One region of the Methylophilus sp. DMC14 genome, then DNA from elsewhere that is predicted to be linked to it. Evidence: predicted binding sites of a transcription regulator. Region 1 holds the regulator's gene; each other region holds the start of a gene.
What was found. The regulator sigma-54, encoded in region 1, starts transcription at its own class of promoters, with help from an activator protein. The targets are predictions, from matches to a motif close to TGGCACNNTTCCTGCT.

Region 1 (10,465 bases):
GTGCCATCAGTGCGCATCGTTGTATTTGACGGATACCCGCATGACCGATACCAAACAACCCTCATCTGAAGTGCCAGCATTGAGCCCAGAAATTGCCAAGGCGTTGGCCATTATCAAGCGTGGTGCAGATGAGTTACTGATCGAGCAGGAGCTGGTCGAGAAACTGAAAACAGGCAAGCCGTTACGTGTGAAAGCAGGCTTTGACCCTACCGCGCCCGACTTGCACCTGGGTCATACCGTCCTCATTAATAAATTGCGCCAGTTGCAGGACCTGGGCCATCAGATTTTATTCCTGATCGGTGACTTTACCGGCATGATTGGTGACCCAACGGGCAAAAGCGCCACCCGTCCACCCTTAACCGTGGAGCAGGTCAAGGCCAACGCCGATACCTATGCCGCACAAGTCTTCAAAATACTGGATCCCACCAAAACCGAGATTGTTTTTAACTCCAACTGGTTAAGTGAACTCGGTGCGGCGGGGATGATCAAGCTGGCTGCCAGCAATACCGTGGCCCGCATGCTGGAGCGGGATGACTTCTCCAAACGCTTCAAGGGTAATCAACCGATTGCGATTCACGAGTTTCTGTACCCGTTACTGCAAGGATATGATTCGGTCGCCCTGCAAGCGGATCTTGAGCTCGGTGGTACCGACCAGAAGTTTAACCTGCTCATGGGGCGTGAGTTGCAAAAGCAGGCCGGCCAGTCGCAGCAATGTGTGCTGATGATGCCGCTGCTGGAAGGGCTGGATGGCGTCAATAAAATGTCCAAATCACTCGGTAACTACATTGGCATTAGCGAGGCGCCAGAGACTATTTTTGCCAAGATCATGTCGATTTCAGATGAACTGATGTGGCGCTATATTGATTTGCTGTCTTTTGCGACGCTGGAAACCATTGCCGAATGGAAGGCGCAAGTCGCCAGTGGCGCAAACCCCCGCAATATCAAGGTCGGCTTTGCCCAAGAAATTGTGGCGCGTTTCCATGGTCAAGCCGCGGCTGAAAAAGCCTTGCAGGACTTCCAGACCCGTGCCAAAGGCGGCATCCCGGATGACGTGCCCGAAGTTGAAGTGACCATTGAAGGCGACAGCATCGGCATTAGCCAATTGTTAAAACAGGCGGGCCTGGTTGAAAGCACCAGTGAAGCCATGCGCGCAGTGCAGCAAGGCGGCGTCAAGCTCGACAGCGTCAAGGTGGATGATAAGAATCTGCCTTTGACTAAAGGTGTGACAGTGATCGCACAGGTGGGTAAACGTAAATTTGCCAAGATCACAATCAGGTGATCGGAGCTGAGAAACAAAAAAGGCCGCATCTGCGGCCTTTTTTGTTTAGAGCGTTTTGCGCAAGTTCGCGGGCGGAATATTCAGGGACTCGCGATATTTGGCTATGGTACGGCGGGCAACGACGATGCCTTGTTGTGCCAGTGTGTCGGTGATCTGGTTGTCCGACAAAGGCTTTTTCGGGTTTTCTTCGGCCACCATTTGCTTGATCAAGGCTCGGATGGCGGTGGCAGAGCAGGAGCCGCCTGCGTCTGTGGCTACCGAGCTGCCAAAGAAGTATTTGAGTTCATAGACGCCACGCGGTGTGAGCATATACTTATGCGTGGTGACACGTGAAACTGTGCTTTCATGCAAGTCGAGTTCTTCGGCGATTTCACGCAGTACCAGTGGGCGCATGGCTATTTCACCATGCTCAAAGAAGTTGCGTTGGCGGTCTACAATGGCTTGCGACACGCGCAAAATGGTCGAGAAACGCTGCTGGATATTCTTGATCATCCATTTGGCTTCCTGCATCTGGCTTTGCAGGTATTGGCCTGAACTCTCGCGGTTGCGCTTGAGGATGTCCGCATACATCTGGTTGATGCGCAGTTTGGGGATCACGCCATCATTTAAGGAGGCGACCCAAATGCCCTTGATTTTTTTAACCACCACATCGTGCTGGATAAAGTGATCGTGACTAAAGCTGGAAAACTCGCTGCCGGGTCTGGGGTTTTGCTGGCGGATCAGGTGCTGCGCCGCCTTGAGTACCGCTTCATCGCAACCAAGCACCTTGCGCAGTTTGACAAAGTCTTTGTTGGCAAGCAGCGCCAGGTGGTCTTTGGCAATGGCAATGGCGGTTTGCAAGTGTGGCGTTTCTTGCGGCAAACGCGTCAGTTGCAAGAGCAGGCACTCGCGTAAATCGCGCGCACCTACGCCTACAGGGTCCAGATTCTGGATCAGCTTGAGGGCGGTTTCCAGTTCCAGCAGCTCGACCTCAAGTTCGAGTGGCAAGTGCTCCACAATCTCCTGCAGATCTTGCTCCAGATAGCCATCATCAGTGATGCTATCCAGTAGCAGTTTGACCAGGCTCATGTCACGTTGCGACAAATGTGCCAGTTGTATCTGGTCAATCAGATGCTCGCGCAAACTGATGCTGGTGGTTTCCTGTCTGGAAAAGTCACTGTCTTCGTCTTCCTGATGATTGCGTCCGGCTTCGTCCCAGTTGCTGGTGCTGCCAAACTCTTCATAATCATCTTCAAACTCTGGCGGCGTGAATTCCTCGTTTAAATTGGGCAGGTCGCTCTCGCTCCCGCCCAACTCATCGTGCAAGTCTTCACGCAGACTTTCTGCCGGTGCGGTGATCTCTTGCTGCGTTGCCATGTCAAACGAGCTGGCATCTGTCGGCTCAGCTTCTACAGTGGGGGGAGGCGGTGTGTTATCTTCAAACTCGCCTTCTTCACCGTCTGACATTTCCAGTAACGGGTTTTCCTGCAGGATGGTTTCTAGTTCCTGGTTCAGTTCCAGCGTGGAAAGTTGCAGCAAACGGATCGATTGCTGCAGCTGCGGCGTCAGCGCCAGATTTTGCGAAATACGTAATTGCAGGTTCTGTTTCATGACGGATTACAGCCTAAAATTCTTGCCCAGATACACTTCACGCACACCTTCGTTCTGAATGATTTCATCGGGCGTGCCTGCTGCAAACACAGCGCCTTCATTGACAATATAAGCGCGGTCACAGATGTCCAGCGTTTCGCGCACATTGTGGTCGGTGATTAAAATACCAATATTCTGACTGCTCAGGTAGCGGATGATTTTCTGGATTTCGATCACGGCAATCGGATCAATCCCGGCGAACGGTTCATCCAGCAAAATAAATTTAGGGTCAGTGGCCAGGCAGCGCGCAATTTCAACGCGTCGACGTTCGCCACCAGACAAGCTGACGGCCTGACTGTTGCGGATGTGCTGGATATGCAATTGATCCAGCAAGGACTCAAGCCTTGCCTCACGCTGCTCTTCCGTATAGGGACGGGTTTCAAGAATGGCGAGGATGTTGTCGGTTACGCTGAGCTTGCGGAAAATGGATGCTTCTTGGGGCAGATAAGCCAGGCCCATGCGCGCGCGCTCATGCATGGGCGCGCGGCTCACGTCGGCGCCATTCAGCGTAATGTTGCCTTCATCCAGCGCAACCAACCCTACAATCATGTAAAAGCTGGTGGTTTTGCCTGCCCCGTTGGGACCCAGCAAGCCGATCACTTCGCCACTGCGTAACTCAAGCGTCGTGTTTTTGACGACGGTACGGCCCTGATAGGTTTTTTTCAGGCGGTTAACCTGCAAATGGTTCTGATCTGCTGCCATGGTTTCCATCTTTAAGCTTACTCTTTGCCTTGCTCACCAGTGTTTTCGGCAGGGGCAGGTTCGACCTTGAGTTGCAAGGAGCGATTCATCCGTAATCCCTGTTGAGAGGTTGGCTTGTTGTCAATGACAGGCGGTGTGGTTTTATTTTTAGGCTGTATGGTGGCCTTGACGCGGCTGCCAGCCGTTCCGTTCGGGTTGGCTTTGGTGCCGCCAATCACCTCGGCATACTCGGCGTTGGCGTCGTAGCTGATGTAGTCCCCGGTCACGATGTCTTCACCACGTTTAACCCAGGCATTGGTATACAGTTGCACTTTATCCATGCGGGCGTTGTATTCGATACGTTGACCACTGCCTTGCATCCACTCGTCTTTACCGGTACGTTTTTGTTTGAACGTGGTGGGGTTGCCGGTACAGGTGCTATGTTGAAAGCCGTCCTGATCCTCGCGTACGATCATTTTGTCCGCCTTGATTTGCAAAGTGCCCTGATTAAGAATCACGTTGCCCGTGTAGATACTGATTTTTTTAGCATCGTTCACGGTCACGGTATCCGCTTCAAGCTCTATCGGTTGATCTCGGTCAGATTCTTCGGCCAGCACACTCAGCGGCATGGACAATAGCGCCCATACGCTCATGCAGATCGCTAAAAATAAGGGCTTGTGCGTGTTCAACTCATTTCTCCATAATCAACGGTCATTGGCGTTCTGTGTTTGACGCCTGGGCCGGGCTTGCCAAATTGCTGGCGACGGGTGGACGCTCATAATGCACATGCACCCGGTTAAACAATTGCATGGTATCAGCCCGGTTATCAAAACGCATGCCCGTGCCTGTAATCACTGTCGCCGGTTTTTGGCGGATGACCACCGGCTGGTCTGTGTGTGCCACCTCGGTGTCCGGCTCCAGCCAAAGCCGCTCGGTTTGCATTTGTGTTTCTGGCTTGGTGGCAGAGGCTTGGCGGATCACCTTGACCTGTTTGCTAAACTCCACCAGTTTACCATTGGCGGAAACACGTCCTTGCTGACCATAAATTTGCGTGTAAGGCTTGTTCAGGCCAAACTGGGTAAAGCGTGGCCGCTGCAATTCTGTATAGTCATTGGCAGGAAAGTGGCGCATTTTTGCGGCCGCCAGCACATATTTGGTATTACCGGACGCATCCGTGCGGGTACTCACAAAGTTGTACAACATGTAGTCCGGCGCTTGGCGATTAAGTATGTTCATTTTGAGTGCTTGCTCTTGTACATTCTGGTTAATCCAGAATGTCAGCAGCGCCAGCAACAGCATTAACGCAATCGGCAACAAAATGGGGTGTTTAAGCATGCCTGAATTCTAATGCCTGTTTAAGCTAAACGACTTTGGCTTTCAATAAGTCATGCATATTGAATGCCCCTACCAACTGCCCTTGGGCATCTACTGCCAAAAAGCCATTTATTTTGTGCTGCTCCATCATGTTAACTGCTTCAACCGCCATCTGATTCGTCTCCAGCAAATACGGCTGTTTGTTCATCACGGTATCAATGGATGCCTGTGGATTGTTCTTGCCCTGCATAAACAAGCGGCGCAAATCGCCATCGGTAAAAATGCCTATTGGGCGTTGCGCGTGGTCCACAATAGCCGTGAAGCCCATGCCCTTGAGTGAAATTTGCGTGATGGCTTCCTGAATGGAGGCGTGTTGATCGATTTGGGGCACGGCCGCGCCGGTGCGCATGACATCCTTGATGCGCACCAGTAGCCGTCTGCCCAAGCTGCCACCGGGGTGCGAACGGGCGAAGTCTTCGGCAGTGAACTCACGCAAATCGAGCACGCAGAGTGCTAAAGCATCGCCAAGGGCCAAGGCCGCTGTCGTGCTGGCTGTGGGAGCCAAGCCGAGTGGGCAAGCCTCATGGCTCACGGCAGCACTCAAATGCACTTCCGACTCACGTGACAAGGTGGAGTCTTCGCTGCCCGTGATGCTCAACACCCGAGCACCGATGCGGCGGATCGCCGGCAAAATATTAATAATTTCATCACTCTCGCCAGAGTTGGACAGCGCGATCACCACATCTTCTGCCGTAATCATGCCCAAGTCGCCGTGGCTGGCCTCGGCCGGGTGCATGAAAAACGCCGGTGTGCCGGTACTGGCCAAGGTGGCCGCAATTTTGCCGCCGATATGGCCGGATTTGCCCATGCCCGTGACCACCACCCGGCCCTTGCAGGCCAGAATCATATGCACGGCAGCCTCAAAAGCCGAGCCAATGCGGTCTGCCAGATGCCTGATTTCATCGGCTTCGTGCAACAACACCCCTCGTGCGCGCGACACGATATCGGGTGTTTTAACAAGATGGATGCCGGAATTTGCTGTCATCATGGCGGGTAAGTATAACAAGCGAGTTGCCTGACAATAAAGTAAAACACCCTTTTTTTACGGTTTTTTTATTCTCAGGCACATTTTTTGCATAAAACAAAGTTTTGTGGCACGATGCATCATCCTGAAACAATTGCGTTTCATAATAGACCTTGACCCTTCAGCGCTGGCTGATGGCGATCAAACCCCTGTTTGACCGGCTTGGTATAAATGCGTTAGAGCTTTGCATGTTTGATTCCCTGATACATCTTTTATTACTGCTGACCAGCTCGGTCTTCGCCGTGGGCTTGTTCCGCATCCTCGGCTTGCCTGCCATGCTGGCCTATTTTGTCATCGGCATCGTGCTGGGCCCGCACGCCCTGGGCTTGCTGGAGGATGAAGAGTCCGGTCGCCAGGTGGCCGAGTTTGGTATCGTGTTTTTGATGTTTAGCATCGGTCTCGAGTTTAGTCTGCCTAAGCTGTATGCCATGCGAAAAACGCTGTTCGGGCTAGGGGGCGGACAGGTCGTGCTGACCTTGCTGGCCAGTCTGGTGCTGGGCAAAGTGGCCGGGCTCAGCCTGACTTCTGCTTTTATCATTGGTGCGGCCATCACCATGTCCTCGACCGCGATTGTGTCCAAAATTCTGATGGAGCGTGTAGACCTTAACTCCAGACATGGTCGTCTCAGTATCGGCGTGCTGCTTTTCCAGGATCTGGCCGTGATTCCGATTCTGGTGTTGATCCAGACGCTAGGCTCGCATAGCGACAATTGGCTGGATGTGTTGGGGCTGACGCTGTTCAAGTCGTCTGTACTGCTGTTTTTACTGTTCAAGTTCGGGAAAAACATCCTTAACTTCTGGTTTGAGCTGGTGGCCAAACAGCGCTCACGCGAGTTGTTTGTGCTCAATGTGCTGATGGTGACCCTGCTGATGGCGGCAGCCACCAACTATGTCGGCTTGTCCTTTGCGCTGGGGGCCTTTGTGGCCGGGATGCTGATTTCTGAGACCAAATACCGTTATCAGGTCGAATCAGATATTGCGCCTTTCCGCGATATCTTGCTGGGTCTGTTTTTTATCAGCGTCGGCATGCTGCTCGACGTTTCCGTATTGATCAATCATATTGTATTGATTGTTTTCCTGTTAGCCCTGTTCCTGGTGTTCAAGATTGGCCTGATTGCCTTTTTAACCAAGTTGTATGGCTTTGAGATGGGCGTGGGTGTCCGTACCGGCATTATTCTTGGCCAGGCGGGGGAGTTCAGTTTTGTGGTGCTGGCCCTGGGCTTGCAAACGCATTTGATCGACGGCGAGTCCCTACAGCTGGTGCTGTCCGTGGCCGTGCTTTCCATGCTGGTGGCGCCATTCATTATTCAATATAACGGCAGGATTGCGCGCAAACTGGTCAAGAGTTATACGCGAAATAGCTACAAGGTGGTGGAGACTATTCAGGAGCACAGCCTCGATTTGCGCGACCATGTCATCATCTGCGGCTATGGCCGCAGTGGTCAGTATCTGGGCCGCTTTTTGCGCGAAGAAAATATCCCCTATGTGGCCCTGGATATGGATGCCAGCCGCGTTCAGGAAGCCGCCGCCGCCGGTGAAAATGTGATTTACGGCGATGCAGGCCGTCGCTCAGTGCTTGAGGCGGCCGGGCTGGCCAGGGCCAAAGCGGTGATTGTCAGCTATGCCGAAACGCGTGGCACCATGAAGGTTCTGCATGTGATCCAGGAGAAATATCCAACCCTGCCCGTGATTGTGCGCACCCATGATGACAGTGAAATGGATTTGCTGCGAGATGCCGGGGCGGCAGAAGTGGTGCCGGAAATTTTGGAGGGTAGCCTCATGCTGGCCTCGCATGCACTGGTCACGCTGGGGATTCCGCTTAACCGCGTGGTCAAACGTATCCGTCTGTTCCGCGAAGAGCGTTACAAAATGTTCAAAGGTTACTTCCGCGGCGTGAGTGATGCGGATACGACCACCGCCGCTCTGCCACAACTGCATTCGGTAGAGATGTATAAAAACTTTTATGCGCATGGTTTGCGCCTGGACCATATCCCGTTTGAGGATTTTGCGGTCGAGGTCAAACAGCTCAGGCGTACCAATATGCCAGAACCGATTGCACCCAGACCGGATATTATTCTCAACGAAGGCGATATTCTGGTCCTGCTCGGTAGCAATGCCGCCCTGATCGCCATGGAAGTCTATTTGATTTCTGGCCGTAAACCGTAAGACAATAGAGGCCTGAGGCCCTGACTGTTGCAGCTCGGGGCCTCAGGCTTTTTCATTTTAAATACCGGGTCTTATGGCAAACACTTCAGTGGTCGTGGTCGGCGGTGGCATCGTAGGCTGCCTCACTGCCATGCAGTTAAAGAAACAAGGGCACACCGTCACGCTGGTTGAGCGCAATATCGTCGCTGCGCAAACGTCAGGGGAGTCTTCGTGGGCTGGGGCGGGCATCGCTTTTCCGCTGTTGCCATGGTTTTATCAGGAGATTGTCAACGAGCTGGCGCTGGCTGGTGCGCGCGCCTATCCAGCCGTCAGTGCAGAGCTCTTTGCCGAAACCGGTATAGACACCGAATGCACGCGTAGCGGCATGCTGATCCAGCCGCCGTTTGACCAGCAAGCAGCCCTCGACTGGTGCCAGCGCTATGGACTGCAAGCAGAGTTGCAAGGAGATAACCTGCTGATTCCTGAAGTGGTGCAAATCCGTAACCCGCGCCTGCTACAATCGCTCAAAGCCTGGTTGATCAAGCATGGCGTCACTCTGCGCGAACAAACACAACTCATGCCTTTGCAAGAAGGTGCTTCCAGCATCCACACCTGGCAAACCACAACGGGCGACACCTTGTCGGCCGACCATTTTGTCGTCACCTCCGGCGCCTGGAGTTTTGAGCTACTCAAACAAACCGCTCTAAGTCTGGAGATCAAACCCATGCGCGGGCAAATGCTGTTGTATCAGATGTCCCCTGGCCTGCTACCGCATATTCTTTACCGTGAAGGTTTTTACATGCTGCAACGCCGCGATGGGCACTTGCTAGCCGGCAGTAGTCTGGAAGATGTCGGTTTTGATACCGGGGTGACTGAAAGCATGCGTCAGGAAATGCTGCAAAAAGCCGAGGCGATTCTGCCTGCCTTGCGAGGGCAATCAGTGATCAAACACTGGAGTGGCTTGCGCCCCGGCACGCCGCACAATATCCCGACCATAGGCCGTCATCCAAATATTGAAAATCTGTATTTGAATACCGGTCATTTTCGCTATGGTGTCACCATGGCGCCAGAATGCGCGCGACGGATTGCGGCGTTATTATCTTGATGCGAGAAAATTAAAAAACCAATGAGCAAATTTTCCTACAGCAAGTGGTGGACTCGGTTTTGTAATTTAGTGTGGGATATTTCATGTTATCTCAAACAGCATCGGCATGTGATCGCTTTGTGATAGCCATTTGTCTGCACTTCCTACCTCTACAGTGACTATCTTCCACGCGTTACCAAAGAAGCCATAGTCAATATGGTACGACTTTGAGTGGTTGCGATGCAGGTAAAGCGTAGGTCTTGTCTCATCTCCTTGAGCTTCTGCAAAATATGAGTGATAGGCGCTTTCCAGACCGAGTTCAGACAACTCTCTTACAACGTCTGTATGGTTCCACCACCTATCCCATTCATCCCAGCGCTTGTTGCTATTGAGGTCGCCCACAAGCATCGCGAAAGGGTTATTTAAAAAAACCTTATGTTGCTGTAAGAACTTCCAGAGCTGGCCTATATATGCAAAATTTGGAGAGTTTGCCTGCTTAGTCCAAGTAGCAAGTAGAGGTATGTGACCATCCACCATGCAAGGTAGAAAAAGCTCTAATGGTTTAAGGTTAAGTTTAATCTGTTCAAGTGAGATGCCATGTTTTGCGAATACTCCCAAACCTTTATTTTTGGTCTTACCATGCCATAGAAAGTTGGCGGCAAAAGCTTGGTAATGTTTATCCTTGGATTGATGGGGATCTTCACACTCTTGAATAACCAGAATGTCTGCATCGTATTCTGAAACTAGCTGGAACTTCTTACGAAAGGCACCGTTACAATTCCAAGTTAAGACTCTCATTGGGTGTATTTTCTAATCTCAGGGTTTATTTGCTTAGTTTGCCACCCAATCCCCACTCTTCCCACCATGTTTTTCCAGTACGCGAACACTTTGTATTGTCATGCCGCGATCAATCGCCTTACACATATCATAAATTGTCAGCAGGCCAACCTGTACAGCAGTCAAGGCTTCCATTTCCACCCCGGTTTGCCCGGTGGTCTCACATTGCACTCGGCAAGTAATACTGTGTTGCGTTTCATTCGCCATAAAACTGACATCGACGCGGCTTAGGCTAAGCGGGTGGCAGAGCGGTATGAGGTCGCTGGTTTTTTTGCTGGCCTGGATCGCGGCGATACGGGCGATGCCGAGTACGTCGCCTTTTTTAGCGTTCCCTTGCAGGATGATTTGCAGGGTGGCCGCTTGCATTTCAATCTTGCCTTCAGCGATGGCGATGCGTTTGGTGTGAGCCTTGT
Region 2 (10,465 bases), on a different contig from region 1:
CCCCGACTTTGACTGGCACCACGCTGTTATACAGCAATACGCCGCTTAACTACGGCACGGGCGCCGCTGGTACAGGTAGCGTGGGCGGCCAAAACTACACATTGGGCAGTGGCGCGACTGTAAATGCAGGTAAATATTATTTCAATGGCCGTTCAGATAACTTTTTGGCAGGCACCAACTCCAGCAACTCGAATAATGGCCGTTTCGACCCAGAGGCCATCCGCGTTTCTAATGATGGCAAAAGCGTTTATATCAGCGATGAATATGGTCCTTATGTCTATCAGTTTGACCGTGCGACCGGCGCCAGAACCAATGTCTACAACTTGCCTTCAGCATTTACTGCGCAAAATTTGAGCAGCCAGGGTGCGAATGAAATCAGTGGCAATACTAGCGGCCGTGTGGCCAACAAAGGCATGGAAGGCCTGGCCATTACGCCTGATGGCAAAACACTGGTTGGTTTTGAGCAAAGCCCGCTGATTCAGGATGGTGGCGATGGTAGCCGTACCAACCGTATCGTGACGATTGATACGAAAACGGGTGCTACCAAGCAGTATGTCTATGACAACTTCCTCTCAGATAAAAACAAGACCTACAACAGCAGCGAGATTCTGGCGGTCAACGACCATACCCTGCTTGTGCTTGAGCGTGATGGTAAAGGGTTGGGCGATGGGTCCAAGGCCGACGTGAAACGCATCTACAAAATCGACCTCAATGATGTGAATGGCGATGGCGTTGCGGGCGACCAGGCGGTGGATATTGGCTCTCTGAATAGTGGCGCAGGGATCAGCGGCCAAAGTAACCTGCTGGGTTATGCGGCGCAAAAAAGCTTGTTCCTTGACCTGAAAGCGGCGCTCATCAATGCCGGGATTACCAATACCAATATTCCTGCCAAGCTCGAAGGCATGACATTTGGCGAGGACATCATGGAAGGTGGCGTGTTGTATCACACCCTGTACGTGGCCAATGATAATGACTTTGTGCCAGGCATTGCAGGGGCCAACAAATTCTTTGTGTTCAAGTTTACCGATGCAGACTTGAATGGCAGTCAATTTGTGAACCAGGCATTGTCCGTCAGTGCCGTGCCTGAGCCAGCCAATGTTTCGATGCTGATTTCTGGCCTGTTCCTGATGGGTTGGTTGCAACGTCGTCGTCAGCGCTAATCGAGCTGCTGTGAGTAAAAAGCCGCCTTTGCAAGGCGGCTTTTTTTATGCGGCTGGATCGTTTGAAAATCGGTCATCGTCGTTGGTAAACACCAGCGGCTCAACTTTTTTCCAGTAGCGGCTAAACCGCATCAGCTCATGGTCGCTGAAGCAGGTGTCATAGAGGCTGGGTTCGTTTAGCCAAGTAAGTCGTGCATCGTCAGCCGCTGCTTTGAGCTGCGCGTTCGGAGTGTTCTGGCTGATGATGTGCCTCTGCGAATAGCTTGCCAGTACTTGTGCTGTGCTGCCAATCCATATGTCTGCCTCTGGGATTTCGCTCAGGCAATCGGCCATGAATTGCAGGCGTTTCAGGGGCCATTGCCCGTAAAGCGCAGGGTCAAATGCAAAGACGCGAGTGGCCTTACTCTTTAGTAGAGCATGCTCTGGCGATAACATTTCGTCATGAAGCCAGATCAGGGCGCTGTCGTCATGCGAGGGTAAGCGCTGCGCAGTGATTTCTAGAGGCATGTGCGCGTTGCTGGCGACTGAAGCCTGATCAGCAGTTTGCGGCGGCAGGGCACTAAATAATTGCTGTTGCAATGTTTCGTAGCTGGCATCAAACGGGCAGCGCACATGGCATTGCTGACACCAGGGGTCGCCCCCGAATTTGACGATATTTTCTTTATTGAAAAAATAAGGTTTATGGCTAAAGCTGGCGCCTATCCATTGCCAGGAGAGATGGTTGGACGCCCAATCGCCATCGAGCAGCTGTTGCTCAAACCAGTCTGCCGCCTGGCGCCAGTCTACTTTTAACCAGTGCAGCACATAGGCGGCAAACCACATACGGGCATGATTGTGCAGATAGCCCTCCTGTCGCAGACTGCGCACAATCTCGTCCATGCACACCAGTCCGGTGAATCCTTGTTCGATAAAAGCAGGCAGAGGGTGATCACCCAGCGCCACTTTGGGCGCTTCCATCGGTTGCTTGATCGCCTCGCCAAAACGGTACCAGACCTGCCTGAAGTAGTCGCGATAGCTGAGCTCTGCAATCAGTTTGATCCCGCGGTTACCAACGCTTTGGCGGACCACTGTTACTGCTTCTTGCAGTGAAAGACAGCCATGGCGCAGGTAAGGCGAGAGCCGGGTCACTGCGCCCTGCAGATGATTGCGGCTGTGGCCATAAGCCTCGGCATCTATGTCAGACAGCCGCTGCAATGCTGCGACGCGGCCGCCTTGCCAGCGGTCGTCCAAATCTGGTCCGTTGGCCTGCGGAAAGCAGGTGCGGATTTGTACCAGCCGTTCCCGGCGGTCAGTCGCAAGCGTAAGGCGGACAGGCGGTTGAGTCATTCCCCCATTTTGACACAAGTAGTGATACCATGCGCTCAAAGATTCATGGTCGTTAATTCATCGTGGTTTGGGGAGGGGCTGGTTATGCAGACTGGATGGTGGTGGTGCGGATTGGGTCTGGTGCTGTTATGCTCGGAAATGCTGCTTGGCACCTTGTACTTGTTATGGCTAGGCATTGCCGCACTGGCAATGGCAGCGCTCACCCTGGTTTGGCCTGAGATGTCATTAGCCGTGCAAGCCCTCAATTATGCCGTGCTGGCGGCACTGGCCTTGACCATCATGCGCAAGCTGGAGAAACGCAAGCCTGACTTGCGGGTTGGACAGGCGCAGGGCGAGGAAATCGGTCGTGAAGGCGTGGTGATTGAGGCTATTTCTCCCATGCAACCGGGCAAGATCCGGTTTGCCCAAGGGGTGTTGGGTAGCCGCGAATGGGTAGCTTATGCCGATACGGCCATGGCTGTGCAACAAGCGGCAATCATTGTCGCCGTGGAAGGCAACAGCTTGCGTGTGGCGCCTGCCCACCACGGTTAATCGTTTTAATTATTGAGGGGAGTCGTTATGACCGAAGTCAGTGTCATTGTCATCGTACTGGTAGTGATCGCCATAGTGAAAGGGGTACGTATTGTGCCGCAGGGCGAAGAATGGGTGGTCGAGCGGCTCGGTAAATTTGCAGGCATTCTCAAGCCCGGCCTAAATGTGATCAACCCGGTATTCAGTAACGTCAGTTACAAGGTGACCACCAAAGATATCATTCTCGATGTCCCAGAGCAGGAGGTGATCACCCGTGATAACGCGGTGATTCTGGCCAATGCGGTGGCGTTTATCAAGGTGACCAATATCGAGCGTGCGGTCTACGGCATCGAAAATTTTCGTGAAGCCATGCGCAATATGGTGCAAACCAGTTTGCGTTCTATCATCGGCGGCATGGATCTGAATCATGCGCTGACCTCGCGTGACCGGATCAAGGCTGAGCTTAAAGAAGCGATTGCCGATGAGGCGCTGGACTGGGGTCTCACCGTCAAAAGTGTGGAGATTCAAGACATCAAACCCTCTGCCAATATGCAGGATGCGATGGAGCGTCAGGCAGCGGCCGAGCGGGAGCGTGTGGCGGTGGTGACCGAAGCCGAAGGCGCCAAGCAGTCGTTGATCTTGAATGCCGAAGCCCGCCTGGAAGCCGCGCGTAAAGACGCAGAGGCGCAAATGGTGGGGGCTCAAGCCTCAGCAGCGGCGATTAAAATGATTGCCGAGGCGGTCAAGGAAAACAATACCTCTGCCACCTTTTTGCTGGGTGACCGTTATATTCAATCAATGCAAAAAATGGCCGACTCCAATAATAGCAAAATTGTTGTGCTGCCAGGCGATGTGGTGAGCGCGGTCAAAAATCTGGTAGGCGGCAGCAAGTAAGTCGATCAGGGTTGGCGTTTAATTGCCGCCACGCGCTGGGTTTTGGCGTGGCTGGCATATTTCCTGCATCACACTGCTTAAAATCATAATATTATTGAGGATCAGCAGTGGCTATACGCGTCGCTTTACATCACCGCACCCGCTATCAATTTGACCGCCTGGTCAATCTTTCGCCACACGAAGTCCGCCTCAAGCCCGCTGCCCACGCGCGCACGCCGATTTTGTCGTATTCGCTGACGGTTAATCCTGAACAGCATTTTATCAACTGGCAGCAAGACCCCTACGGCAACTACATTGCCCGTTACGTATTCCCCGAAATGGTGCGTGAGCTCGACTTTACGGTCGATTTGGTGGCAGATATGACCGTCATCAATCCGTTTGATTTTTTTGTCGAGAAATATGCCGAGCATTACCCGTTTAACTATACCGCGCAGCAGGCGTTCGAGCTGACCGCCTATTTGCAGCCAGATCCGGTCGGGCCCTTGTTGCAGGCGTGGATGACGGAAATGCGGCAAGCCGTGATCAAACCCGAAGTCGGCATTGTCGACTTTCTGGTGGCCGTCAATCAGCGTTTGCAGGCTGAAATCGGCTATACCGTGCGCATGGAGCCGGGCATACAAACCCCGGAAGAGTCTCTGCAGAAGCGCACAGGGTCTTGCCGGGACTCCGCCTGGTTGCTGGTGCAAATCATGCGCCACCTGGGCTTGGCCGCGCGCTTTGTTTCCGGCTACCTGATTCAGCTCAAGGCCGACGTTGCGGCGCTGGATGGCCCCAGTGGCACCGACAAGGATTTTACCGATTTGCATGCCTGGACCGAGGTGTTTATTCCCGGCGCAGGGTGGGTTGGGTTGGATCCTACCTCTGGACTGATGGCCGGAGAGGGGCATATTCCGTTGGCGTGTACGGCGATTCCTTCCTCGGCAGCGCCAGTGACTGGCTTCACCGATATCGCCGAGGTCACATTCACGCATGAGATGACAGTAACGCGCATTCACGAAGACCCGCGCGTGACCAAGCCTTACAGCGAAGCGGACTGGCAAGCCATCCTAAAGCTGGGTGACAAGGTGGATGTTGAGCTCAAAAAACACGATGTGCGGCTGACGCAAGGCGGCGAACCAACCTTTGTGTCGATTGATGATATGGATGGCGCACAATGGAACACCCTGGCACTGGGAGATCACAAGCGGCAACTGGCCGGTGACCTGGCTTTGCGCCTGAAAGCGCACTTTGCCCCGGATGGCTTTTTGCACTATGGTCAGGGTAAATGGTATCCCGGTGAGCCCTTACCGCGCTGGGCCATCAATATTTACTGGCGCCCGGATGGCAAACCGGTGTGGCGCGATGCCAGCCTGTTTTCGGCCGAAGCACACAATGATGGCTATAGCGTAGCGCAAGCAGAAGCCTTTTCCCGTCATCTGGCCGACATGCTGGGCTTTCCCAAGGCTTGTGTGATTGCCGCTTATGAAGATGTGATGAGTCTCGCGCAACAAGAGCAGCAGTTACCGGTGAATCTCGATCCGCTCAAGCTGGATTTGCAGGATGCGACAGAGCGCAAACGGCTGGCAGATTTGCTCAACCAGGGCTTGGGGCAAGTGGTTGGTTATGTTATGCCGCTCAAGCCGGACGAGAGCCAGTCTGCCGGGGCATGGCTGACCAGCAAGTGGCCGTTGCGCCGCGAACATTTGTATCTGCTGGGTGGTGACTCGCCCATGGGCTTGCGCTTGCCCTTGTCCTCGCTGCCATGGCAGTTGCCTGCAGAGATGGAGCCAGAATTTCCCCTGGACCCGTTTGAGCCACAGGCAGCGTTGGCGACCGCCAAATCACCCACGGTGCGGATCAAGCACAAAACAACGCAGCCGCTGGCTCGGGAAGTGGTCCATACCGCGTTATGCGTACAGGTGCGCAATGGCCGGCTGTATGTGTTTATGCCGCCAGTGAGTCGACTGGAAGACTATCTGGATTTACTAAGTGCCATTGAGCAAACTGCGGCCGATTTGAAACTCAAACTGTGGCTGGAAGGCTATCCCCCACCACGCGACAGCAGGCTCAAGTTGCTCAGCGTGACGCCGGACCCCGGCGTGATCGAAGTGAATATCCACCCGGCGAAAACCTGGAAAGAGCTGGTGACAAACATCAACGTCTTGTACGACGAGGCGCGTCTGTGTCGGCTCGGCACTGAGAAATTCATGCTGGACGGCCGCCACACCGGCACCGGTGGCGGTAACCATGTCACGCTGGGTGGGGAAACGCCGGCGGATAGCCCCATGTTGCGGCGCCCGGATGTATTACGTAGCCTGATTACCTACTGGCAAAATCACCCCGCCTTGTCTTATCTGTTTTCAGGGACCTTTATTGGCCCGACCAGTCAGGCACCGCGCGTGGATGAGGCCAGGGATGACAATTTGTATGAGTTGGCGATTGCTTTTCAGCAGATGGAACAAGCCTTACCCGCAGGCAAGGAAAGCGAGCAGCCGTGGCTGGTTGACCGGCTACTACGCAATTTGCTGGTGGATTTAACCGGTAACACGCACCGCTCGGAGTTTTCCATCGACAAACTCTATTCGCCGGATGGCCCCACTGGCCGCCTTGGGCTGGTGGAATTCCGTGCTTTTGAAATGCCGCCGCATGCTCGCATGAGTTTGCTGCAAAGCCTGTTACTGCGTGCGCTGGTGGCCCGCTTCTGGAAAACGCCATATACCGGCAAACTGGTGCACTGGGGGACCGAGCTGCATGATCGCTGGATGTTGCCGCATTTTGTGGCGCAAGACATCGCCGATGTGGTGGCCGATTTGCGCGATGCAGGTTATGCCTTTGAACAGCGCTGGTTTGAGCCCTTTGTCGAGTTCCGTTTTCCGCGCTATGGCACCGCGGCTTATCATGGCGTGGAGCTGGAATTGCGCCAGGCCATAGAGCCTTGGAATGTACTGGGTGAAGAAATGGCGGGGGGGGGCACCGCGCGTTACGTGGACTCTTCCGTCGAGCGCATGCAGTTGCGTGTGCGGGGCCTGACCGATGGCCGCCATGTCGTGACCTGTAATGGCCGACCCTTGCCGCTGCAACCAACCGGCCATGCCGGGGAATATGTGGCTGGCATCCGCTTCCGTGCCTGGAGTCCGTGGTCAGCGCTGCATCCGACCATTCCGGTGCAAGCGCCGCTGGTGTTTGATCTGGTGGATACCTGGAGTGAAAAATCCCTGGGAGGATGCACCTACCATGTCTCGCACCCAGGGGGGCGCAATTACAATACGTTCCCGGTGAATGCAAATGAAGCTGAGGCACGGCGTTTTGCACGATTCTGGGCGCATGGCCATACGGCGGGCAAGGTGACTGTGGTAAAAGAACCACCGAATCCACGTTTTCCATTTACGCTTGATCTGCGATGGCAGCCGAATGTGTGAACATCCTGTTACACTCAAGGTCTTGTTTAATAGGCCGCGCGTTTGAGTCGCACCATGATCCTCGCTTAACCACGCATGCAACCAGTGCTTAATCAACTTTATTTTTCTGACCGCTATAACGAACTGTTGGATAGCAGGGGCCAGCCACGTCCGCACTGGCAGGCCCTGGTTTCTCAGCTGGAGAGTGAAGAGCCTGCCGTCATGCGCAAGCGCATGGAGGCTGTGCAGCGCCAGATTCGTGATAATGGCGTGACGTATAACGTCTATGCAGACACGCACGGCGTGCAGCGGCCATGGGATCTGGATGTCTTGCCAGTGATTATCCCCTCGCATGAGTGGCAGCATATCGCTGCTGCCGTGGCGCAGCGGGCCACCTTGCTCAATCAGGTGTTACTGGACGTATATGGTGAACAGCGCCTGTTTGCCAGTGGTCAACTGCCGCCGGCGCTGATTTACGGTCATAACGGCTTTTTGCCTTCTTGTGTCGGCATCCCGCATTACGACAATATTGCCCTGCATAACTATGCCGTGGATATTGCGCGTTCGCCTAACGGGCAGTGGTGGGTGGTGTCTGACCGGACCCAGTCGCCCACCGGAGCTGGTTATGCGCTGGAAAACCGTACCATTATTTCCAGTGTGTTCCCCGAAATGTTCCGCGACCTCAATATTGAGCGCTTGAGCGGCTTTTTTGCCAGCATGCGTGACAGTCTGGCACATTGGGGGCACCGCGTTGCACAAAATCAGGCACAGACTGTCCCTGGCATTGCCCCACTGAGTCAGGGGGAGCCGCCACTGGTGGTGATTTTGACGCCAGGACCGTATAACGAAACCTACCACGAGCAGTCATTTTTAGCTGGTTATCTGGGCTATCCTCTGGTGCAAGGCAACGACCTGACGGTGCGCAACGGCGTGGTCTGGCTCAAAACCATCGCCGGGCTCAAGCCTGTGCACGCCATTTTACGCCGCATTGACGATGATTATTGTGACCCGCTGGAACTCAACGCAGAGTCGCTGTTAGGCGTGGCCGGGTTGACCCAGGCCGCCCGACTGGGCAATGTGCTGATTGCCAATGCGCTGGGCGCCAACTTGTTGCAATCTGGGGCTTTGCTGGGCTTTTTGCCCAACTTGTGCCAGTCGCTGCTAGGTGAGTCATTGCACATGCCTTCGGTGGCGACCTGGTGGTGTGGTGAATCTGCGGCGCTTGAATATGTGATCCAGCATCTGGATGATCTGGTGATCAAACCGGCTTACCCGCAAATGCAATCTTCGCCCATTTTTGGCGAGGATCTCAATGCTACGCAAAAAGAGGCGCTGATTGCCAAGCTGCGTGCGCAGCCCGGCCATTATATTGCCCAGGAACAAGTGGATATTTCACATGCGCCTGTGCTGAGCAATCATCATCACCAGCCACAAATGGGCAGCTTGGCAGTGAGTTTGCGTGTCTATGCCTTTGCCACCCCCAATGGCTATGCGGTGATGCCAGGCGGCCTTTCCCGCGTCGCCAGCGGCAAAGATAGCCGCGTGGTGACCATGCAGCGTGGCGGCACCAGCAAAGACACCTGGGTGCTTTCGGAGTTTACGCAGTCGGCGTTCAGCTTGTTGCGCAAAACCACCTCCAGTCAGGACCTGGTGCGTGAAAACACCTCGCTCTCCAGCCGCATGGCAGAAAACATGTTCTGGTATGGCCGCTATTCAGTACGCAACCTGCAAAAAGCCATGATGTTACGCGCCACCTTGCGCGCCTTGCTCGAATACACGCCAGAATCGCGCGAAGGCGAGTGGCCGACCATGCAGGGCTTGTGTCAGTGGTTTGACCTGTTGCCCTCGCCTAAAGATGATGAAGAATGGGCGAAATGGCAACCGTACAGTGATGATGATATTGAGCCGTTGCTGGTACAAGCCGTGTTCTCGCAGCAGTCCGGCAGTCTGGCCACCAGCGTGCAGCAGTTGTATCAACAGGCGTTCAACCTGCGTGAGCGCATCTCCAATGACCACTGGCGGACCGTGAACGTATTGTCACGGCAGTTTATTACCCGGCACGCGCATGCCACCTTGCAGGATGCGATGTCGTATATCGAGCAGGCCGTGAATCATTTTGTCACCTTGACCGGCTTTGCCATGGACTGGATGACGCGTGATCTGGGCTGGCGGTTTATGTCGCTCGGACGGCGGATTGAGCGCTTGCAGTTTATGTGTGTGTTATTAAGCCGTGCCTTGCAAATGCCACAACATAGTAATCTTGAGTGGTTGCTACAAGTGACCAATAACCTGGTCACTTACCGTGCCCGCTACGCCTCGCAACCCGAATGGTTGCCTGTGCTGGATTTACTGTTGATGGATGGCAATAATCCCAATGCCATTGTTTTTCAAATCAAGGGTTTGGTGAAATATCTCGAAGAAATGGATGCCCATGATAATGCAGGCGGCATTGCCGCCGAGCTGAAAGCCTGCTGGCAAGCCTTGCTGCAACTCGACCCGGACACCTGCTTTATGCAAGGCAGTCCAGAGTTGTCAGCCTGGCTCAATCACACCTACGAGGTGACTTTAACGCTGTCTGACCGCCTCAGCCTGCGCTTTTTCAGCTATGCCAGTCCGGTCGTCATCTCTGGGCATTAAGGACCCGCATGCGCTATCAGGTCGAACACCAAACCATTTATCGCTACGATGTGCCTGTGATTCAATCACAGCAATTACTGCATTTAATGCCCCGGCAAACCGCATTTCAGCAATGCGTTTCTTATACGCTGGCCTGTGAGCCGCAGCCGGCGGAACAGTCGCGGCGGCTGGATTTCTTCGGCAATCACAATGACTACTTCACGCTACTGACACCGCACCAGTCACTCGAAGTCACCTCCAGATTTCAGGTCGATATCCAGCCACGGCCAAAGATGGCTGAGCTTGTGCAAAGCCCGCCCTGGGAGCAGGTGCAGACTTTGTTAAAAGATCAGGACACACACCACCTGGATGCTGCGCCCTATGTGTATGCCACCAGGCGCGTGACCTGTAGCGAAGCGCTGGCCAGTTTCGCCCTGAGCTGCTTTACCCCGCAGCGACCGTTGCTAGAAGCCGCCATGGCGCTGACGCAAAAAATTTATACCGAGTTTGAATTTGACCCACAAGCCACCGATGTCTCTACCCCGCTGGATACGGTGCTCAAAGGCCGCCGCGGTGTGTGTC
Region 3 (10,465 bases), 450 kb from region 1:
CCCCATGTAGCGCAATAAAGCTGCCATAAAACAAGACTTCTGTGCTCAGGGGTCGGGGCTTAACCAGCGACACCGGCGAAAACAGTGGCTGCTCCGCGCCTACATAGACCACCGCGGTTTTTTCTGCTGACAAGCCAAAACGTTCAATAAACATCTGCTGTTGCAGCGCCGTATCCAGCAACACCATATCCGCCAACTGCAAGCACTTTGTCTCGGTGCTGAGCAAGCGCTGTGCTTGCGGGCTCTGCTCAGCAAACTTGTTCCGTTCATACACCTGCTTTTGCCAGGCACTGATCAAGGGGTCAAATACGAGCGGCACACCGCGTCTGCGCGCCCAGCGGCTGGCGGCTTCAACATCTCTGTGCCTGAAACAGGGCACCCACACCAGGTCGGGCGTAGGCAGGCCTTTTAACTGCGCTTCAACATCCCCCCAGCCACTCAGATGTGGCCTGAAGTCGATGAGCTGGCAGCCCAAGGCCTGCAGCAATTGCCGACTGATACGGTTGCGGGAATAATTGAGGTCTGAACGCCCCCACCAAATCACCTTAGGCATGATGGCGCTTCACTTCTGGCAAATAAGGGAATACTTGCGCGGGCGTCAACTGTCGCATGCAAGAGTGGTGGCTGCATTGCTTGGCATAGCAGTTTTTACAAGGCAAATCGAGTTGCAAGGCGACAACTTGCGCGCCTACCGGTTTGACCCGCAGTGGATTGGTCGGCCCACAAAGCACCACCATGGGCGTAGGGGTGGTTGCCGCCAAATGCGCAGTTCCGGTATCGTTAGCAACAATATATTGCGCCCGCGCACAAATAGCGGGCACGGCCAGCAAGCTGGTTTGCCCGCATAAATTCACCACCTGCGCAGGATGACGGCTGGCAATCTGCTGACACGTCTCGGCCTCATCTTGCCCGCCCAGCAATACCACACGCTCCCCACGCGCAATACAATGTGCCACCAGCGCAGCATAGTGCTCGGCGCCCCAGCGCTTGGTCGCCATCCCGGCGTGGCTACCACATAAAAATACCGCAAAAGGCTGAGACGTCAGCCCATGCTGGCTTAACAACTGCTGGGCAGCCGTTTGCGCCGCTGGATTCACGGCCAATGTTGGCCCATTGGTTAGGGCGGGGATGCCTGCTGTGATTAAGGTCTGCTGCAAGATTTGAAAACTATGCGCTTGCGGCAATGCATGAATTTGACGGACCGTGTAAGGAAATCGCGCATGATTGCCCAACAGCCACCTGGGCGCGCGACCACTCAATCGCAACAGGCTCAGTAACAGCCGGCTTTTATCATTGGTTTGCAAATCAATGATCAAGTCATACTGCATGGCTGCCACTTCAGCCAGCCACTGCCGGTAAATACGCCAACGCCCTGATGTTTGCTGCAGATTCAAACACCAGATGCGCTCAAATCGAGGATCATTTGAAAACAGGGACTGCCAGGCTGGCAAGGTATTTAAATGCAAGACAGCCTGTGGAAACGCCTGGTGAATATCTTCGATGGCGGCTGTGCTCATGACAATATCGCCCATGCCGCCCCACTTGATGATCAGGATGCGTTTGATCTCCTGCCGGGCGGGCAAATCGCAGACCACGGTCTGATCGAGTGACTCCGACAGGCAGTCAGCATCCAAATAAGTGTTCAGCCTAGCTTGCTTGTGCATCCTGATCCCTTTGCAGACTTGCAATCATGAGGCAGGCCAATAGCATGAGCACCGGAAACCACCAAGGCACCAGCATGGGTTGCGTGGTGTTGAGTGGAAAATAAATCACCATCAGCGGTAAGGCATAAGGCCAGGCTTGCTGCTGTAGCGGACGCGCCGCTTGCCTGAACCAGGCCACACATAACCCCATAATCGCGATCAGGCCGATGCCACCCACCAGGCCGGTTTCGGCCAGCCACTCAACATAAATATTATGCGTATGGGTAGGGTGAGCCACAAAAGGGTCATCACTGCGCGTGGCATACTCGGCATAAACACGCTTGAAGTGATTGCTGCCGACACCGGTAAGCGGGTGCGCCTGCCACATGTGTAGCCCGGTTTCCCACAAATTGAGGCGGTAGCTTAACGCGTGATTCACGCGGTCAAACGTCGACTGCTGCGTATCCGCAATCGCCTGCGTATGCTGCAGTTTATATTTGGCCAGTTGTGGGCTCAACGCACCAGCCAATGCCACAGCCAGCAAGGGCACACAAAGTACCGCGGCCCACACTTTCCAGCTTGCCCGCTGCTGCCACAAGGCCAGTAACAACATCAGCAAAAATATATACAAGTATCCTCTGGCACCAGAGAGCGTCACCACCACGCCAACGCCTAGCACCAGTCCCCACGCCAACCAGGGACGCTGGGGCAACCAGTGATAAAACAGCAGCGGCAACATAGGTAACATCAGAATCCCTTGGTGCAAGTCATGAAACATGCCGGTAATGCGGCCTTCCGGTGTTTTGGCAATACCAAGCAGATCGACGCCGAAAAGATATTGAATACTGCTATCCAGCATCCACAACAGCATGATGCCCGTCACCCATTGCGCAAACAGCTGGCGATAGCGGGTCACCTGGAATGTCAGCAATAATGGGAGCGCTGCAAAATACAGCAGGCTAAACCAGGCTATCGCCGCCAAACTGGCTTGGGGATGTTCAGCCTGCAAGCACGACAGCCACATCGGCAACCATAGCAGCAAGAAGACTGCACTCCAGCGACGCACTACAGACTGCCTGAATATTGCCACTCCCGACCTAAAGCATAAAAACACGCCTACCATGGCCAGCAAAGCGGTGGGCAATCGGGCCCCGCCAGAAAACGGACTCCAGGCGATCATCATCACCGCCAGCAAGGTACAAGCCCAAGCCAAGCCCGGCGGCATCCGCACCGCAGTGCTGTCTGCCCATCCTGAAGGCCAGACTTTAAACATTGTACGTGCAAACATCATGTGTTCACATCCAAAGGCTGAGACATGACGCGCTGGTAAACGTCCAGCGTTTTCTGTTGCATGTCGGCTAAAGTAAACAGAGTATTCGGGCGCACCGCAGGCCGCTCCTCCAGCCAATTCAGGGTCAGAATCGCCGCTTCAGCAATATTGCCCACTTGCACAGCCCCTTCCGGTAATAAGGCCGCCATTTGCTCCGCCACGCCGCCATGATCATACGCAATCACCGGCACACCCAGACTCAATGCCTCCAGCGTGGTCCGTCCAAACGCCTCAGGTGCTAAAGACAGCGAATAGACGATCTCGGAAATCGCCATGATATTTTTCACGTCTTTGCGATAACCCGTCATCGTCACGCAATCGCTCAGGCCGGCCAGCGCAATCTGATGTTGCAAAGTCGCTGCGAATGCCTGCTTGCCAGTATCGACCTCCCCCACCAGCAAAGCATGAATATCTTTATGTTGACGACAAACCACCCCCACCAGCTCGACAAAATCCTCCGCGCCTTTCCAGCGCGAAATTCTGGCCGGGAGTAATAGCAGGCGTTTGCCCTGGGTCTGCGGATATTGGGCAAACCATTGCTGCTTCCAGTCCGCCTCTGGCTGGTAGCCTGGGAAGTACTGAGTGGTATCCACCCCGCGGTAGATCAGCGTCATTTTATGGTTTTCAAGCTGGTAATGCGTTTGCGCATAGGCTTGTATGGTTTTTGAAATCACTATCACTTGCTCGCCTGCGGTCATGACCCGGCTATACCGGCCTGGCCGATAATACCCATGCACGGTCGTCACCAAGCGCGGACGCTCTGCACGTGGCATGGTTTTCCAGGCCCAATAGACCACCCAGGCTGGAAAGCGCGAACGGACATGGACAATATCTACCTGCATGTGCCGCCAAATGCGTTGTAATTTGGGAATCCATAACAAGGTCAGTAATGACTTACGTCCGACCGGACAGGTCAAGTGCGTACTGCCAGCCGCCTCAAGCTCGGCCACCATGCGCCCGCCCGCGGACATCACCAGCGAGCGTTGCCCTTGTGCCACCAGTGCTGCAGCCACCTCCAGGGTGCCGCGCTCCACACCGCCAGATTGCAAGGCAGGCAGCACTTGTAAAACCGTGAGTTTTCGCAAAAGCAGACTTCAACAACTAGATTAATCGTGAGACCAGACGGCTGGATGCAGGACGGTTGAAATGGGCCAGTAACAAGTAGCAGCAACGGCTGGCTTCATTAAACCCCAGCACCGGACGCATAAATTGGCGATACAAGCCATAAGGGTCATAACGCGTGACCAGTTGGCGGTCTATGAGTTTTTCAATGCCACGGCTCACCCGGCTGGCACGTTTGGCGGTCAGATTAATGATGCCGACGGCAACCTGTGCTGTCAGCGCCTCATACACCATGGAAACAGAATCCTCGGTCACCCAGGCCGCAGAAACCGTTGCCAACTTGGCTGGCAACCAGCCGGGCCCGGTGTCTGTGATCGCCACAATTTCGAGATTGGTAAGGCGGACACGCTGCATGGCCGAAATAAAACTGGTCGGCGTACGTCTGGAGGTGGTCAATACGTAATGCTGATCAGGATGCTTGCGTACCAGATCGTAGACTTGCGCCACCACACCCAGCTCATCCCATTCAAAATGTTTGCTGGGCCCGCCGACCATGATCAGGACCTGCTCCGTTTGCTGCACTTTGCTGGCAGGCTGGATGTGATTGATCACCCCGCGGGTCTCAATAAAGCTGGCAAATCCGCGATATTGGTCATGCTCGGGGATCAGGCACACATCAAACAATTCGGCTGGCAGGCTAGGCTGCATCATGCAAACGGTTTTGCCACCATAGGCCCGCTTGGCAGCCAGCATATGGGCATGGGTCGCATGCCCGGCACCGATAATCAGATCAGGCTTGGGCAGATTACTACCAAGGGGCCACATGCCACGTAGCCAATACATCCATCCGCTACCGAAATGCTCAATGGACAAATCCACGACAGTCACCGACGTATATTGCTTCATTGCATCCACCAATCCAAGGGATTGATGCTCATGACCAGGTTTGCCATCCAACAGGCGCCATATTACTAGAGAGTTACTGGAACGATTTGAATTGATCATTCGCACTATCTACCTTACTTAAACAATAAAGGAGGTTACTCACATTGTTTAACACTTAAGTGTTAAACAATTCCCTTAAATAGTACGGTCGGCAGTAGAGGTTTATCGTATAAAGCATTAACACCATTGTCCGCCAACATTCTCCACCCTCTCACGCGGAGTTAGTATGAATATTGCAAGACTAGTGCCAAATTATATCTGATTGATTTAATGGACTTTTATTTGAAATCACCAGCGCCACTCTGCACTTACTGCAGAAACCGACTGCACTTATCCTGCATTTTTTGCAGGACTGAGTAACTACAGCTAAGATATTGAACGCGGGATATGACAGGATTATTAAAATAAAAAGAATAATAGTGGTATTTGAAGCCACGCCTTAGTATAGGTGTAAGTACAGGTATTATTGAGTGGCCGCGCCAAAGACCTTTTTCAGCAGATTGCTGGCTTGCCCCACCGGATCCTGGCGGATCGCAGCTTCTTCTTTGGCAATCATCAGGTAGACGCCGTCCAGTGCCTTTTGTGTCACATACTGGTTGATATTGGCATCTTCTTTTTTGATCAGGCCAAACTGGCTGCCCATTTCAGCATACTTGTTATAAGTATCTGCCAGCTTCACATTAGCCGTGGCTTTTTGCACGATGGGCAAAAATTTGGCCGCCATGTCAGTCGCGGTGGTTTTCTTGAAATATTGCGTGGCAGCATCTTGCGGACCCGTCAAAATCCCCTTGGCATCAGTCAGCGACATTTGCTTGACCGAATTTAGCAACAAGGCTTTTGCCTCGGGCACGGCTTGTTCTGCGGCACGATTCATTTTCAGCACCAAATCATCGGCCTGACTGCCCATGCCTATCATGCGCATGCCTTTTTCGATTTTCTTTAACGAATCCGGCAGCGGAATTTTAACTTCCTGGTTACCCATAAAGCCATCCGTCGCCCCCAGCATGCTCACCGCTTTGCTGGCGCCCTGACTCAGCGCCAGTTTCAAGCCATCACTGGTTTCCTTTTCGCTGAGCTGGCTCACCGCCCCGCTCTCGCTACGGCCACTGGCAGAACTATTGACCTCTTTTTCCACCATGTCGCCCAGCGCCTTCAGGTCCAATGCCTGCGCCTGCATCCCGATTGCATTGCTCAGGAGCAGTGCAGTCAATATCACCTTGGCTTTCATTTTCATGCTGTTCGTTCTCTCATCAAGTTGAGCGCAGTGTACCCAGAAAACACAAAGCAAGTCCAGCGGACTTGCTTTGTGTGGGCTTGCGCAAAAGCCGGGCGCTTACGCTTTGAACGGTTTCACATTCCAGATACGTTCGGCATATTCACCGATGGTGCGGTCACTGGAGAATTTAGCCATCCGAGCCACATTCAAAATCGCCATACGCGACCAGGCTTCCTGATCTTGATACAGGGCAGCCACTTTCTCCTGCGCTGTGACATAAGCTGCATAATCGGCCAGTAACAAGTACTGGTCGCCTTTATGCAACAGGGTATCAATAATGGCCTGGTAGCGTGATGGCTCCTCTACCGAGAAATAGCCATTGGCAATCATATCGATCACCTGCTTGAGCTCAGCATTGCCGTGGTAATAATCCCACGGGTTGTAGCCGCTGGCTTTCAGCTGCGCCACTTCTGGTGTGGTCAGGCCAAAAATAAAGATATTTTCACTGCCGACCTCTTCCTCGATTTCAACATTGGCGCCATCCAGCGTGCCTATGGTCAAGGCCCCATTGAGCGCCATCTTCATATTGCCGGTGCCACTGGCCTCGGTGCCTGCGGTCGAAATTTGCTCGGATAAGTCGGCGCCCGGGAACAGGATTTCTGCCGCACTGACCTCGTAGTTAGGATAAAACACCACTTTTAACTGGTCTTTGACCGCCGGGTCGTTATTGATCATCACCGCCACATCGTTGATCAGGCGGATAATCTGCTTGGCCAACCAGTAGCCCGGTGCCGCCTTGCCCGCAAAAATGATCACACGCGGCGTGTGATGGCTGGCATGACCGCTACGAATCCGGTTATACAGCGTGATCACGTGCAGCACATTGAGCAACTGGCGCTTGTACTCATGAATACGCTTGATTTGCACGTCAAACAAGGCATCCGCGCTGACCGCAATACCAGTCTTCTGCAAAATTTTGTCGGCCAGGCGCTGCTTGTTGGCTTTTTTCACTTCGCGGAACGCTTTTCTGAACGCCGCATTCTCGGCAAACGGCTCAATCTGCTTGATCAGGCTCAGGTCCTTCTGAAAGCCGGTGCCGATATGCTTGGTCAACAACTCTGTCAGCAAAGGGTTGGCCTGGTTCAACCAGCGGCGGGGCGTGATGCCATTGGTCACATTGGTGAACTTGCCAGGATAAATTTTGTTGAAGTCAGCAAACAGCGTGGTTTTCAACAACTCGCTGTGCAGCTCGGCCACGCCGTTCACGGTATGGCTACCGACAATCGCCAGATGCGCCATGCGCACACGGCGGCCGTGAGTTTCATCGATGATGGACACACGTTGCAACAAGCCGGTATCGCCCGGGAAGTGCTGATTCACCATTTGCAGGAACTGGTGATTGATCTCGTAAATGATTTCGAGATGACGAGGCAACAATTGTCCGAACATGTCCACCGACCATGTTTCAAGCGCTTCTGGCATCAAGGTGTGGTTGGTGTAGGCAAACATCTTGGTGACCAGCGTCCAGGCACGGTCCCAAGGCAAGTGATAATGATCCACCAATTGATGCATCATTTCGGCCACGGCAATCGCTGGGTGGGTATCATTCAACTGAATGGAGACCTTGTCAGGCAAGGTGTTCCAATCCGAGTTGTAATTGGTAAAGCGATGCAAAATATCCTGTGTAGAAGCAGAAACAAAGAAGTACTGCTGCTTGAGGCGCAACACCTTGCCCGACTCGGAGGTGTCATTTGGATAGAGCACTTGCGAAATGGTTTCGGCACCGTGACGGCCTTCTACCGATTTTTCGTAGTTGCCCTCATTAAACGACTTCAAGTCAAACTCGTGCGTGGCCTTGGCCGACCATAAGCGTAGATTATTCACAGTCTGCGTGCCATAGCCAGGCACAGGTACGTCATAAGGCATGGCGACCACCGATTCATGATCGACCCAGTGATGTTCCACACCACGCTCAGTGTGTACATGCAACACGCGGCCATAAAACTTCACCTCACACGTATGCTCGGGGCGCTGAATCTCCCAGATATTCTGATACCGCAACCAGTTATCAGGATTTTCTTTTTGCTGGCCCTTCTCGATGGTTTGCCTAAACATGCCGTAGTCGTAACGGATGCCATAGCCGGTAGCGGGAATATCCATGGTCGCCATCGAGTCGACAAAACAGGCAGCCAAGCGGCCCAGGCCGCCATTACCCAACGCCGCATCAGGCTCCATCTCGGCCACGCCTTCCAGCTTTTGGCCAATCTCCTGCAAGCCTCCGCTTAGATCGGGTGCAATGCCCAAATTCAGTGCGGCGTTTGACAGCATGCGGCCAATCAAAAACTCCAGAGATAAATAATAAACGCGCTTGGTATTGGCGTCGCGATAAGCATCACGTGTATTCACCCAGCGGCTCATCAAGTGGTCGCGCACGGTAAAAGCGGCGGTCTGATACCAGTCCCGTGCCGTGGCCCAAGAGTTTGATTTACCAATAGAAAAAGTCAGGTGGTTACGCAACGCCTGGGGGATGGGCAATTGCTCTAACAAAAACTCTTCAACCGGTTGCGCAGTTTCTACGGGTGTCTTGGATTTAGGTGTTTTTTTCACATTGGCAGTCATGCATCTTCCCCTTGAGTTTGATTCATCGAATTGCTTTCAGTTAGCAAAAGCAAAAAGCAAGCCTACAGCAAGAATGTGTCAGACATAAAAAAAGCCACAAAATTCTCATTGTGGCTTTGAATTATACTGCCGACCCCGGCAGAGAGAAGCACGAAAACTAAAGTTTCCAGGTATAAGCAACGCCTAGTGCATCCTGATACATGCGCACATTGGCGTCCCCTCCACCAAATCCAGCAGGAATCGAGTTTTGACCGCGTACCGTATTTTCAAAGGCATGCGTGTAAGCAAACGAGACTTCGGATTGCGGGTTCAGCACCCAAGTCGCGCCAATCGACACATGATCTTTCACCACGCCCGGCGCCAGGATATTAAACAGCGTATCGCCCGCTCTAATCGGCTGATCCACATGGTTATAGCCTGCACGTAAAATCAACACTGGGCTATATTGATACAACGCACCGATTTTATACACCTTGGCATCCTGCCAGTTAAACCCGGCGCCATTATCGTTACCCAAGCCATTGCTCAAGTTAGATAAAGAGGCGTTGCCCACCGCATCTACCTCACTGTAATTGATGCGCTGAAAATCCGCGGCCAGCGTCAATGCCGGCGTTACTTTGACCGCCACACCCACGCCATAGGTGGAGGGGATATCAAAATCCCCCTGCTCGGCAAACAAACCCTTGTACTTGTCAAACCGGCTCATGTAAGTACGGCTCTGGTAGGTCGCTCCCAGCGTCACGGCATCCGTGATCTCACCCAGCCAGCCAATATGCACACCCGCCCCATAAGAATCATCATGCCCATTGTTGGTCAGGTTAGCAGCTGAACTACTTGCATTGCTAAAATTTTGCAGGCCTTTGGCCTCAAACCGCTGATAGGCCAAGTTCAAAGAGACGCCCAGCGTGTGATGCTCATGCACTTTCCAAGTCACAGTCGGCGCCACAAACACCTGCGCCAAATCTACGCCCGTGCGGCGACCATTACTGTTAAACAGCGGAATACCATTTTTATAGTCGGTATTCATGCCGCCATTACCGTACACACTCACGCCCAGCGTCACATCGTCTGAATACTGTGTGTTATAGCCTAGCTCTGGAATAAAGAAATTCTGGCTATCATTGCCTTTATAGGTGCCATCAGCACCGAATGTATTGCCTTTGATTTCAGCTTCACGCACCGGCCTAAACCAAGTCACGCCCGCATCCACACGACTCCCGACTTTACCCATGCCCGCCGGGTTGGCTGCAGCCGCCAGCGCATCTTGTGGCAAAGCGATGCCCACGCCACCCACGCCTTGAGAGCGAACACTATAGCCATGCGAAAAATAACCATCCGTCGCCCACGCATTACCAAACGAAAAAGCGACCGCTACCGGAATAATTTTTGACCACTTATACATCTCAATCCTTCAATAACCTTGTTGGATTGAAATATATCAAGCGATTAAAATTTCAATAAATAATATATAAAAATATATTTATAACTTAAAAATATAAAAGCCCGCGGTGCGGGCTTTATAGATGACAATTTGATCAAGCGATCTTGGGCGAGGCAAGAGGCGTCTTACCCCTTGCTTGGCTCTTGAACACTCAGTTAACCATTTTTGCGACGTCGTGTGGCAACAACACACATAAAGAAACCAAATGC

Region 2: the regulator sigma-54 is predicted to act here: its motif matches at 3,943-3,958, upstream of ACT53C_RS02705 (transglutaminase family protein).
Region 3: the regulator sigma-54 is predicted to act here: its motif matches at 8,864-8,879, upstream of ACT53C_RS04280 (glycogen/starch/alpha-glucan phosphorylase).

Annotation. Positions count from the first base shown of each region.
Region 1 covers NZ_JBQUZA010000002.1:455,698-466,162, reverse strand. The annotation lists gene tyrS (tyrosine--tRNA ligase) at 41-1,279, shown strand; gene ACT53C_RS06520 (RNA polymerase factor sigma-54) at 1,325-2,869, opposite strand; gene lptB (LPS export ABC transporter ATP-binding protein) at 2,876-3,619, opposite strand; gene lptA (lipopolysaccharide transport periplasmic protein LptA) at 3,628-4,242, opposite strand; gene lptC (LPS export ABC transporter periplasmic protein LptC) at 4,301-4,924, opposite strand; gene ACT53C_RS06500 (KpsF/GutQ family sugar-phosphate isomerase) at 4,950-5,951, opposite strand; gene ACT53C_RS06495 (cation:proton antiporter) at 6,176-8,152, shown strand; gene ACT53C_RS06490 (NAD(P)/FAD-dependent oxidoreductase) at 8,226-9,236, shown strand; gene ACT53C_RS06485 (endonuclease/exonuclease/phosphatase family protein) at 9,318-10,013, opposite strand; gene moaC (cyclic pyranopterin monophosphate synthase MoaC) at 10,047-10,465, opposite strand, start outside.
Region 2 covers NZ_JBQUZA010000001.1:535,276-545,740, reverse strand. The annotation lists gene ACT53C_RS02725 (esterase-like activity of phytase family protein) at 1-1,160, shown strand, start outside; gene ACT53C_RS02720 (FAD-binding domain-containing protein) at 1,206-2,486, opposite strand; gene ACT53C_RS02715 (NfeD family protein) at 2,571-3,017, shown strand; gene ACT53C_RS02710 (SPFH domain-containing protein) at 3,045-3,890, shown strand; gene ACT53C_RS02705 (transglutaminase family protein) at 3,998-7,288, shown strand; gene ACT53C_RS02700 (circularly permuted type 2 ATP-grasp protein) at 7,364-9,904, shown strand; gene ACT53C_RS02695 (transglutaminase family protein) at 9,913-10,465, shown strand, end outside.
Region 3 covers NZ_JBQUZA010000002.1:3,605-14,069, forward strand. The annotation lists gene ACT53C_RS04250 (glycosyltransferase) at 1-553, opposite strand, end outside; gene ACT53C_RS04255 (glycosyltransferase family 9 protein) at 546-1,664, opposite strand; gene ACT53C_RS04260 (O-antigen ligase family protein) at 1,648-2,934, opposite strand; gene ACT53C_RS04265 (glycosyltransferase) at 2,931-4,058, opposite strand; gene ACT53C_RS04270 (mitochondrial fission ELM1 family protein) at 4,075-5,040, opposite strand; gene ACT53C_RS04275 (DUF4197 domain-containing protein) at 5,444-6,214, opposite strand; gene ACT53C_RS04280 (glycogen/starch/alpha-glucan phosphorylase) at 6,314-8,815, opposite strand; gene ACT53C_RS04285 (OmpP1/FadL family transporter) at 8,973-10,217, opposite strand; gene ACT53C_RS04290 (hypothetical protein) at 10,412-10,465, opposite strand, start outside.